Regions from separate parts of the Roseovarius sp. THAF27 genome, predicted to be linked through region 2. Evidence: riboswitches for the same ligand, from Rfam matches in the RefSeq annotation. Region 2 holds a riboswitch; each other region holds the start of a gene.
What was found. Region 2 has a riboswitch for cobalamin ahead of FIU89_RS06655 (hypothetical protein). Riboswitches for the same ligand answer to the same signal wherever they lie in the genome.
Positions count from the first base shown of each region.

Region 1 (2,798 bases), 2.1 Mb from region 2:
GCGTATAGTCCGGCAGGGTCACGGGCACCGATATGAAGCTGGGCGGGAAGAACAGATCGACATTGTTCGCCACGTGCTGCACGTCCATGGTGAACCGCGTGCGGTCATCGGGGAAGTCGTAGCCAAGCTGCAACAGCACCTCGTGTTCCGGGCGGCGTACCTCGGTGCTGCCGTTGGGGTTCTCGGCATCCAGCCACGTGTAATTCAGCCCAAGGTCCAGCCGCGCGTTCACCTGCCAGGTCGCACCGATTTCCACGCCTCTGCGGTCGCTTTTTCCGGCCTGGTTGAAGGGTGTCAGGCTGCCGGTGCCAGGATCGACGGTGGACGAGATCTCGTTGGTCAGCTCGTCATCGAAATAGGTGACGTCAATCAGGCCGCGCCCGCCTAGGAATTGTTGTTCCACACCGAAATCCCAGCCTTCGCTCTGCTCGGGTTCCAGGTTCGGGTTGCCAATGAAGTTGTTGGAAAAACCGAATTGTTCGAACATGGTCGGGTTCTGGACGCCTGTGCCGTAAGAGGCGTGAAGTCGCGTGGTCTGACTGGGCAGCATGTACGACACACCGACAGCGTAGGTCGTAAAATCCTCGAACTCGTCGTTGAAATCATGCCGGACGCTGGCCTGCACATCAAGACTGTCGGTCAGGTTGCCCTGGTATTCCGCCACGAGGGCGGTCTGCTCGCGCGTCTGTTTGATCAGCTGGCTGGGTGCGAAGACGAAGGCGGGGTTGTTGTTGACGAACGTCTCCCGCTCCCACTCGGCGCCGAGGGTCAGGATGTGGCGGGCGGTATCGACCGCGCCGCCATCCAGCGCGACGCTGCCCTTGTAGCTGATTTTCTGGCGTGTCTCTGTGGTGTCGCCCGACTGTGCGCCGGTGCCGTTGAAACGATCGGTCTGGATGTCTGCAAAAGACAGATCCAGGCGGTTTCTGAAACGACCGCCGAACGTGTCGAGCTGGGCGTAGATGGAGCCGAAGGTCTCGGCCGTATCGGACCCGGAAAAGTCATCAACGAGGATCTGTCCGGCAGGTGTAAGCGCGGTGTAGATCTGGCCGTCGGAGTCCGAGTCGCTTTTCACGTGCCGTAGCGTGCCGCCGAAGGTCAGGTTTTCGGTCGCGTAATAATGGACGTTGAGGTTGTAGGTCTCGTTGAGATCACCGTCATCCTCGCCATTCAGGCCCGACACGTCATAGCCGCCGGTCTCCCGGCGCGTCGCGGAAAAGCTCAGAGCAAGTTTTTCGGTGCGCTGCCGCAAGGCCAGGCTGACTTGCGTCGTCTCGTCGGTGCCGATCTCGAACCCGGCTTGCCCGCTGAAGCCCGGCTCGGTCGCGCGCTTGGTGGTGATCGAGATCACACCGCCGATGGCGTTCGAGCCGTAAAGTGAGGTTTGCGGCCCGCGCAGGACCTCGATGCGCTCGATGTCGGCGCTGAGAAGACCGCTGAAATCGTACTCGCCCTGGCTGGGCGAGGCCACTTCCACGCCGTCGATGATGACCAGCGTGTGGTTGCCTTCGTGGCCGCGCATCCGGACCTGGGTCAGGCCGCCGGCGGGGCCGGTCCGCGAGACGGAAACACCGGGCAGCGAGCGGATGATGTCGACCGCATATCGTGACCCGCGATCCTCGATATCCTCTTCGGTCAGGACAGTACCGGCACGGCCGTAGGCGCTGCCTTCAATCGGGGTCAGACCGCCGGACACGAAGATCGTTCCGAGGTCATATGGCGTGTCCTGCGCAATGGCGGGCTGGGTGAAAAGGGCGGTGGATGCCGCAAGCGCGGCTTTGAATGAGCGTGACATGGCGTGTCCCTCCGGATCTCGCGTGACGCGATGGCTTTTGTTTGTGCCTTTGGAGGGGTGACTCCGCAGACGGTGATATCGTCACCGCTACGGAAAGTCCGTTGTCGAAACGCGCCCCGCGTTCGGACAGGGTGATCACCTCGGCAGGTCTCCTGACTTGCGGGTCAATGCTTGGCCGGGTCTTCCCATCATGCGCCGCATGACAGTGACATGGTCCGGCTTCGCTCTCCGCCTACAGTTGCGGGGGCAGTTGCGGATTGGACGCCAGACGCGTCGCACCGCATTCCCTATTATCCCGCCGGAAAACCGCCGGGAACCGAAGTGAGTCGATGGTTAATGGATGAAATGGTCTGAGAAAAGATAAAAATCGAAGGCTGGAAGGTTTCATCCGCAGCCGGGTGGTACACTGAAGCCCGGGCCCATTCACGTTTCACATGGCAAAGCCGTCGATCCCGAGCTTCTCATTCGGGTGGCGGACCGCTCAGCCTGATCGAAGAACCGGCACGGTCGTTTCCGCGTCGTCCGACACCGCCATGCTATGGACCATTGTCCGAAACCAAATGGCTCAGATCTAGAGAGGCTCCGGTCATGCCCACTGTGGTAACGTCGTGATCGGCGAAATCGGAATGTTCGTCGCGGGTGCTGGTGCCCCCCTGTCTCACCGTGGAGGCGGCCATACGGGCGGGTTCGTAGGAAACACCCTGACGGATTTGATTGAGCCGCGGTCTTGTCCATGACGCTTGGTCTAGATTAGGAAGGATTGAATGTGGACTTGCCCTGGAAAAGTGGAGAGCACCAACTGAGGAACCAGGAGGTGTTCTATGGGAAACGGAAACAGACCGACGCCGGAGTTCCGGCGTGAAGCGGTGCGGCTGGCGCTGACCAGCGGCCGGACGCGACGGGAGATCGCGGAAGATCTGGGGATCGGGCTTTCGACACTGACGCGATGGCTCAGTCGCGAGCGGGACGCTGGTGGGCCGGTCGAGGCATCGGTCGATCTGCA
Region 1 is NZ_CP045393.1:3,445,772-3,448,569, reverse strand. It holds gene FIU89_RS17090 (TonB-dependent siderophore receptor) at 1-1,795, opposite strand, end outside; cobalamin riboswitch at 1,920-2,131, opposite strand; one part of gene FIU89_RS17085 (IS3 family transposase) at 2,617-2,798, shown strand, end outside.
Region 1: it holds a riboswitch for cobalamin, as region 2 does, so the genes downstream of both, FIU89_RS17090 (TonB-dependent siderophore receptor) here and FIU89_RS06655 (hypothetical protein) in region 2, are expected to answer to the same signal.

Region 2 (2,798 bases):
GCGAGGACGGCCACGTGATCTGGTGTGCGGACACGGACCTGAACGATGTCTCGACCGCGCTGGAGGCGGAGCTGGGCGAAAGCGAGGAGACCAAGCTGGCCTGGCGTCCGACGACCACCACCGAACTGGACCTGGAAGGCATGCAAAAGCTGATGAAGCTGATCGACGCGCTGGAAGACGATGACGACGTGCAGAATGTCACGACGAATTTCGAGGCCAGCGACGAGGTGATGGACCAGCTGGCGGCGGAGTGATCCGGGCCGCGTGGGTTTGAGGCGGCGCCCCGGCGGGGCGCCGTTTTGCGTTCGGGGCGGTTTCGTACGCGGAGCCTGCGCTGTGCCGAGTTGTGGACCTTTTTGCGGCGCTGCGGCATGCTGCGCGCAGCCAGGGAAGTATAGACATGCAGATCGAACACGAAGACGGAGAGAGCAAGGGGCGCTATGTCACCCGGATCGACGACGGGCCGGAGGCGGAGCTGACCTATTCCAAGCTGGGAAGCGCGGGCATGATCATCGACCATACCGGCGTGCCCGACGCCTATCGCGGCAAGGGCGTGGGCCTGGCGCTGGTGACCCGCGCGGTGGAGGATGCCCGCGCGGCGGGGCGCAAGATCACGCCGCTTTGCCCGTTTGCCGCGTCGCAGTTTCGCCGGCACCCGGAGTGGGCGGACGTTCTGGCCTGAGCTAGAAGGTGTGGCGCGTGTCGTCGCGCGGCGCTTCAACGTCGCAATCGCGGGTTGCGTCAGGGGCCGCTTGGCGGCAAAGTGAGAGTCCCGAAGGTGCCGCGCAGGTCGCGGAGAATTGGGAAGCCGGTGCAAGTCCGGCGCTGCCCCCGCAACGGTAAGGATGGGGGATACCGCAGATGGCCACTGGGGCGACATGCCCCGGGAAGGCGCGCGTATCCGCACCCCCGCCAAGCCCGGAAACCAGCCTTTGGGACGACGTCGAACCGCGGGGGGCGGTGCGGGCGGTGGACCGGAAAAGCGGTTCTCGCGCGGCCTTCCCTCGCCCCAGTCCGGCCCGGGGTGCGGCCGGAGGAAGAGCAGAAAGCATGAGCCTGACACCGATCATGAACGGGTTGGAGCGCAGTGGGGCCACCGGCGCCGAGGCCGAGGCCGTGGCGCGGCTGGGTTTCCTGGAGTGGGTCTTTGGCTATCCCGGCGCCGTCACGGCGGGGGTCGTGCGCGAGGCGCTGGCCGAACCCGCGGTCCGGAATGCCGACAGCGCGGCGGCGAGGGCGTTTGCCCGCGTGCTGGAGGAGGCGCGCCACGCCGCGCCGATGACGCGGGGCCGGCGCGGGCGGGCCGCAAGGGTGGTGCATTGATCCCAACGCCTTGATCCCGCCGCATGGCGGCGGGGTCGCTGGCTGATTTCCGGCGCGGGGGCGGTGCGGCGAGGGCCTTGCGAACGCTGTCGGGGTAAAAAAGAAAAAACGGCGACGCCAGGGAGGAGGAGAGGCGCCGCCGTTCTTTACGTCGGGTCCCAGGGAGGAGGAAGGGACCGTTCGTCAGGTTTGGGTTCCAAGGGAACCCAGGTCTTGCCGGGACCGCACAAGGGAGGAGAGGCGGTATCCCGAACAGGTACCAAACGGGAGGAGAGGCACCTGATTGTTTTCGCGAGCGTTCGGCGCTGTGACCGTTTCCGTTCGCTGTTGAGTTAAAGATAGCGATATGCTGCGCATGCACAATACGTTTTGCTGCAACGCAGCTATGCAGTTGGCGCATAGAAGATCGGATCATTTTTTACGTTTGAAATCACCGCTTTGCCAGTTTTTTGGGCGGGGTTGAAACGGGGGTTGCACCTGCTTCTGGAAGTGCCACTTTCAACGCCGCAGATGCATGGAGACCGGGCATGACGAAAATACTCGAAAATGTGCGCCGAGAGCTGGACCGGCTGGAATTGCCGGACGGCGGGACGGTGATTTCGCGCGACATGGTGCGCGCGATGCGACTCGAAGGCGGCGAGGTGCGATTCGTGTTGGAGGCGCCCAGCCCCGAGATGGCCCGCCGGATGGAACCGCTGCGGGCCGCCGCCGAGCGTGCGGCGCTGTCGGTCGAGGGGGTGACATCGGCGCAGGTCGCGCTGACCGCAGAGGCGCCCGAGGCGCCCGCGCCGACGCTGAAGGTCGGGCGGCATCCCGAGGGCGGCAGCGCCTCGATCCGGCCGAGCGGGGTGAAATCGATTCTCGCGGTGGCGTCGGGCAAGGGTGGCGTGGGCAAGTCGACCGTGGCGTCGAACCTGGCGGTGGCGCTAGCGCGGGCGGGTCGGCGCGTCGGATTGCTCGATGCCGATATCCACGGGCCGAGCCAGCCGCGCATGATGGGCGTGACCGAACGCGCCCAGAGCCCGGACGGCAAGATCCTGACGCCGCTGGAGGCGCATGGCGTCAAGATGATGTCCATCGGCCTGATGATCGAGGAGGATCGCGCCGTGGTGTGGCGGGGGCCTATGCTGATGGGGGCGTTGCAGCAGATGATGGCCCAGGTCGACTGGGGCGAGCTGGACGCGCTGCTGGTCGACCTGCCGCCGGGCACGGGGGACGTGCAGCTGACCCTGTGCCAGAGGGCGCAGCCCACGGGGGCGTTGGTGGTGTCGACACCGCAGGACGTGGCGCTGTTGGATGCGCGCAAGGCGATCGACATGTTCAACACGCTGAAGACGCCGGTGCTGGGGCTGATCGAGAACATGTCGATGTTTCACTGCCCGCAATGCGGGTACGAGGCGGCGATATTCGGCCATGGCGGCGTGGCGGCCGAGGCCGAGAGGCTGGGCCTGCCGCTGTTGGGGGCGTTGCCCATC
Region 2 is NZ_CP045393.1:1,330,712-1,333,509, forward strand. It holds gene FIU89_RS06645 (YebC/PmpR family DNA-binding transcriptional regulator) at 1-254, shown strand, start outside; gene FIU89_RS06650 (GNAT family N-acetyltransferase) at 401-682, shown strand; cobalamin riboswitch at 760-949, shown strand; gene FIU89_RS06655 (hypothetical protein) at 1,051-1,323, shown strand; gene FIU89_RS06660 (Mrp/NBP35 family ATP-binding protein) at 1,851-2,798, shown strand, end outside.

Region 3 (2,798 bases), 300 kb from region 2:
GGGAACGTGGGACAGATCGTTCATCGGATCACTCCGCCGCCATCGCGACAGGGTCCAGCCGCTGGCGCATCGTGTTGCAGTACCACTCGACGAAGCCGATCACGCCCGTTTCGTGGATCGGGGAATAGGGGCCGGGTTCGTAGGCCGGGGACAGGATGCCAAGCTGGTTGTCCTCGACCACGCGGCGGTCCTCGTCATTGGTGGCGACCCAGACCTCGGACAGGCGCGTGACGTCGTAATCCACGCCCTCGACCGCGTCTTTGTGCACCAGCCACTTGGTGGTGACCTCGGTCGTCATCGGCGTCAGGGGCGTGACGCGGAAGACGATGGAGTGATCCGGCAGGAAATGGTTCCAGGTCGTGGGGTAATGGTATTTCAGCAGCGTGCCCGCCGTGTCATCGCTGACCCGGCCCAGCCATTTCGACACGGCGGGCTTGAGGTCCATGGTAAAGCTCTTGGCGCCGGGCAGCAGCGGCATCCGCGCGAGGCGGTATTGCATGTCGTCCGACATGCGGAACTGCGACGGGACGCCCTGTGCCTCCAGCCGGTCGAAATGCGCCTGAAGATGGGGCGGGGTGACGCCTTCCTCGATGCCGGTGACGTTGGGGTCGTCGGTGAAGGAGCGGCAGAGGCCCGGATGGTTGCCGCCGCAGTGATAGCACTCGCGGTTGTTCTCCCACACCAGTTTCCAGTTGCCGTGCTCGACGATCGAGGTCTCGAAGGCGACCTTGGCATTCGTCAGGTCATGCACCTGCAGGTAGGGCTGCGCCAGTTCGGCGAAGGCGTCGAAATCGGGCGCATCGTCGGCCAGGCAGATATAGACCAGCCCGCTGAGGATACGGCAATGCACCGGCTTCAGCCCGTGCTTGGTGGGGTCGAAGTCAGGCCCCATTTCCCGCGCCCACAGCAGCCGCCCGTCCAGTTCGTAGGTCCATTGGTGATAGGGGCAGACCAGCTTGGGCGCGTTGCCCTTGGCCACCTTGCACAGAACCGAGCCGCGGTGGCGGCAGGAATTGTGGAAGGCGCGGATCTCGCCATCGGCGCCGCGCACGATGACGACGCCATAGTCGCCGACGCGGTGGGTCACGAAGCTGCCCGGCTTGGGCAGTTCGCAGGCCGGCACGGCAAAGAGCCAGTCGCGGTAGAAGATGTTTTCCATGTCCGCGCGGAACACGTCCGCATCGGTATAGAATGCCTGCTCCAGCGCATGGCCCGGCCGACGCCGCGCCAGCAATTCGCTGATCGGTTGGGTGTTCATCCTTGGCCTCCTGCCGCGCCCCGCGGCAAATTCGGGCAGGAGGTCGGCACGCGCGGTCCACAGGTGCGGCAAGCGAGGAGCCGGACCCGAAGCAGCGCCCGCACCGCCTCCCGCGGTTTGACGTCATTGCAAGGCTGGTTTCCGGACTCCGGTGCGGCCCTTGTGCGGGACCTCGTGGCGCGAAACCTTCCCGGGGCTCCTCTTCCCCAGTGGTCGTGACCGCGCCCGTTGCAACACCGTTACCGTTGCGGGGGCAGTGCCGGGATTTCACCGGCTTCCCAATTCTCCGCCCGCAGGCGGCACCTTGCAACTTCCCCGATTATCACAGGCCGGGCGGCGCAATATGAGAATTGCGACACTCGCTGAAGTGAATCAGACATCCTGCACGATGGGACAAAAATCGCTGCAGCAAGGTAAACTATATATTGACAGTTTCGTGTGCCAGTACCCAATATGGTGTTGCTTTGGTGCCCGCGACTCGACATTGTGGGTGAAAAGGGAAGCCGGTGCGACACCGGCGCTGCCCCCGCAACTGTAAGCGGCAAGCCAAGGTCCGGAACCACTGGTGAGGCAACACCGGGAAGGCGGACCAAGGCGCAAGAGCCGCGAGCCAGGAGACCTGCCAAGGCGCAGTGAACGACGACCGCGGGCGGAGGGCCCGGGCGCGTGTCAGGGGCCCTGGTGGCCTGCTGTTCCCGTGTCCTGTCCCGCCATTCGCAAACCAAAACAAGGGACAGAGCACCATGAGCATCACCGTCTATTCCAAACCTGCCTGCGTGCAGTGCACCGCAACGACCCGAGCGCTGGACGCCCGTGGCCTCGCCTATGACATCGTCGACCTGACCGAGGACACCGCCGCGATGGAGCACGTGCAGGACCTGGGCTACCGGCAGGTGCCTGTCGTCGTCGCCGGAGACGATCACTGGGCCGGGTTCCGTCCCGACATGATCGGCCGGCTCTGCTGAGCGCATGGCGGGGCTGGTCTATTTCTCGAGCGGGTCCGGCAACACGCGGCGCTTCGTCGAAAAGCTGGACCTGCCGGCACGGCGGCTGCCGCGTGTCGCGAGCGATCCTGTCCCGCAGATCACCGCGCCTTTCGTTCTGATCTGCCCGACCTATGCCGATGGGCATGGCAAGGGCGCAGTCCCAAAGCAGGTGATCCGCCTGCTGAATGATCCCGCCGCCCGCGCCCTGCTGCGCGGGGTCATCGCCAGCGGCAATCGCAATTTCGGCAAGACCTTCGCCATGGCCGGCGACGTGATCGCCGCCAAATGCAGCGTGCCCGTGCTCTATCGGTTCGAACTGGCCGGCACCGACACCGACATCGCCCGCGTGCGCGCCGGGCTCGACATATTCTGGAGAGAGACATGCTTGACGCCAGCCTGACCGCCGACCTCGACTATCACGCGCTGAACGCGATGCTGAACCTTTACGACGATCAGGGCCGCATCCAGTTCGAGGCCGACCGGATGGCGGCGCGGCAGTTCTTTTTGCAGCACGTCAACCAGAACACAGTGTTCTTCCACTCGCTGGACGAAAA
Region 3 is NZ_CP045393.1:1,026,808-1,029,605, forward strand. It holds gene FIU89_RS05190 (hybrid-cluster NAD(P)-dependent oxidoreductase) at 1-24, opposite strand, end outside; gene FIU89_RS05195 (aromatic ring-hydroxylating dioxygenase subunit alpha) at 29-1,258, opposite strand; cobalamin riboswitch at 1,373-1,580, opposite strand; cobalamin riboswitch at 1,707-1,900, shown strand; gene nrdH (glutaredoxin-like protein NrdH) at 2,002-2,223, shown strand; gene nrdI (class Ib ribonucleoside-diphosphate reductase assembly flavoprotein NrdI) at 2,228-2,644, shown strand; gene nrdE (class 1b ribonucleoside-diphosphate reductase subunit alpha) at 2,626-2,798, shown strand, end outside.
Region 3: it holds a riboswitch for cobalamin, as region 2 does, so the genes downstream of both, FIU89_RS05195 (aromatic ring-hydroxylating dioxygenase subunit alpha) here and FIU89_RS06655 (hypothetical protein) in region 2, are expected to answer to the same signal.

Region 4 (2,798 bases), 2.1 Mb from region 2:
GGGCGAGCGTCCATGTCGTCTTCTGCTGCGGCTTCCAGCCCGAGAATCACGCGGGGATCGACGGCGCCCTCGGCGACCTCGACCACGGGCAGGGGGCGGGGGGCTTCGGCGGCAATGACCTCCTTCGCCTTGACCACGCCTTCTGGGCCGGCAAGGTCGGGCTTGGTCAGCAGGATGATGTCGGCGCAGGAGATCTGGTCCTCGAAGACTTCCGACAGAGGGGTTTCGTGGTCGATGCTGTCATCGGCCAGGCGCTGGGCGTCGACCCGGGCCACGTCGGGGGCAAAGCGGCCTGCCGCGACGGCCTCGGCATCGGCGAGCGCAATGACGCCGTCGACGGTGATCTTGGAGCGGATATCTGGCCAGTCGAACGCCTTGAGCAAGGGCTTTGGCAGGGCGAGGCCGCTGGTTTCGATCAGGATGTGATCGGGGCGCGGATCGAGCGCCATCAACGCCTCGATCGTGGGGATGAAATCGTCGGCCACGGTGCAGCAGATGCACCCATTGGCCAGTTCCATGATGTTTTCCGCCGGGCAATCGGGGATGGCGCAGCTTTTTAGGATGTCGCCGTCGACGCCGACATCGCCGAATTCGTTGACGACCACGGCCAGGCGGCGGCCGCCGGGATTCTGCATCAGGTGGCGCACCAGCGTCGTCTTGCCGGAGCCCAGAAAGCCCGTGATGACGGTGACGGGAAGTTTCGCAAGATCGGTCATTGGTCAGCCTTTGCAGTCAGGGGTGGGATGCGCGCAACGCAGTTGCGCTTGAAATGTTCGGGGCGCTGGCGCCACGGGATCAGACCGTCGTCGGTCTGTTGATAGAGGACCGCGCCTTGCAGCAGCATGTCGGGATGCGACGTTTCGTCGAGATTTCCGTACAGATACGTCCAGCGTTCGCCGCCGCGCATGGCGGCGGTGCAGCCTGCGTCGCAGTTCTGCAGGCATTCCACGGGGGTCACGGTGACGCCGTCGGGCAGCGCACGCGCCGTGACTTCCTCATAGAGGCGCTGGCCGGGGCGGCGCTCGTCCTCGGGGATCTCCTGCCCCTTGCGGCACTTGATGCAGATCAGCAGCTCGATGGGCGTGCTCATGTATCCTCCAATGTCGGGGGTGCGCGCGGAGGTGGCGGGTGGCCACCCATCCGAGCCCGGCACACCCCGTCCGGTCCGTCTGTTCCTTCTTGTTGGCAGGTCTCCCGGCTTGCGGTTTCGGGCCTTTCGGCCCACGGTTTCCGGCCTTCCCGGCATTGCGCCAGTGGCGGTGGAAACCTTCCCGTTTCACGGTCGCGGGGGCGGCTGTGCCTGGCGCGATGCGCTGCACATTCCCTTTTCACCTGTTTACACAGGCACCAACACGGTGCGACATGCTGCGAAAACCCACCTTGTGTCAAGGAGACGTCACATGTCCGACCCGTCTGACGCGGAAAAGACCGCGCGCCACAACGAGAAGATGAAGAAGATCAAGGCCGCGCGTGACCGCATGATGCAGGACAAGACCGAGGAGAAAGGTCTGATCATGGTCCATACCGGGCCGGGCAAGGGCAAGTCGTCTTCGGGATTCGGGATGATTCTGCGCTGTATCGCGCACGGGATGCCCTGTGCGGTGGTGCAGTTCATCAAGGGCAACTGGGTAACCGGCGAGGCCGAGATTCTGCGCAACCGGTTCTCGGACGAATGCCGGTTCTTCATTTCGGGCGAAGGGTTCACCTGGGAGACGCAGGACCGGGAACGCGATATCGCCGCTGCGCAGAACGGGTGGAGCATCGCGAAGGAGCAGATACGCGACCCAGAGATGAAGTTCGTGCTACTGGACGAAATCAACATCGCGCTGCGTTACGACTATATCGACATCGACGAGGTCGTGGATTTCCTTCTGCACGAGAAACCGGCGATGACGCATGTCTGCCTGACGGGGCGCAACGCCAAGCCCGAACTGATCGAGGCGGCCGACCTTGTGACCGAGATGAGCCTGGTCAAGCACCCCTTCCGGGACGGGATCAAGGCCCAGAAAGGCGTGGAGTTCTGATGGATCCTGTGCTGGCCGGCGGCGGAAATGTCACGAGGACAGTATCGGGTGAAAAGGTCCGGCCATGCCCGCGTTGATGATCCAGGGCACCGGGTCGAATGTCGGCAAGTCGATGCTGGTGGCGGGCCTGTGCCGGGCCGCGCGCCAGCGGGGCTTGAGCGTGGCACCGTTCAAGCCGCAGAACATGTCGAACAACGCCGCGGTGACGCCGGACGGTGGCGAGATCGGTCGTGCGCAGGCGCTTCAGGCGATGGCTTGCGGTGTGAATTTGCACACCGACATGAACCCGGTTTTGCTGAAGCCGGAAACGGATGTCGGCGCGCAGGTGATCGTGCAGGGCAAGCGCCTGACCACGGCGAAGGCGCTGGAGTATTCCAGCCTGAAGCCGACGCTGATGGCGGCGGTTCAGGACAGCTTTGCCCGCCTGAGCGCACAACATGACCTTGTGATCGTCGAAGGGGCAGGTTCGCCCGCCGAGATCAACCTGCGCAAGGGTGACATCGCGAATATGGGCTTTGCCGAGGCGGCGGATGTGCCGGTGGTCCTGTGCGGCGATATCGACCGCGGGGGCGTCATCGCGCAGATCATCGGCACGCAGGCTGTCCTGCCGCAGGCGGATGCGGCTCGCATCGGGGGTTTTCTGATCAACAAGTTCCGCGGTGATCCGGCGCTGTTCGAGGATGGCTACCGGGAGATCGAGGCGCGCACCGGCTGGCGCGGCTATGGCGTGGCGCCATGGTTTCCCGAGGCATGGCGGCTGCCGGCGGAGGACGC
Region 4 is NZ_CP045393.1:3,461,330-3,464,127, reverse strand. It holds gene cobW (cobalamin biosynthesis protein CobW) at 1-716, opposite strand, end outside; gene FIU89_RS17190 (DUF1636 domain-containing protein) at 713-1,090, opposite strand; cobalamin riboswitch at 1,167-1,367, opposite strand; gene cobO (cob(I)yrinic acid a,c-diamide adenosyltransferase) at 1,401-2,024, shown strand; gene FIU89_RS17180 (cobyric acid synthase) at 2,089-2,798, shown strand, end outside.
Region 4: it holds a riboswitch for cobalamin, as region 2 does, so the genes downstream of both, FIU89_RS17190 (DUF1636 domain-containing protein) here and FIU89_RS06655 (hypothetical protein) in region 2, are expected to answer to the same signal.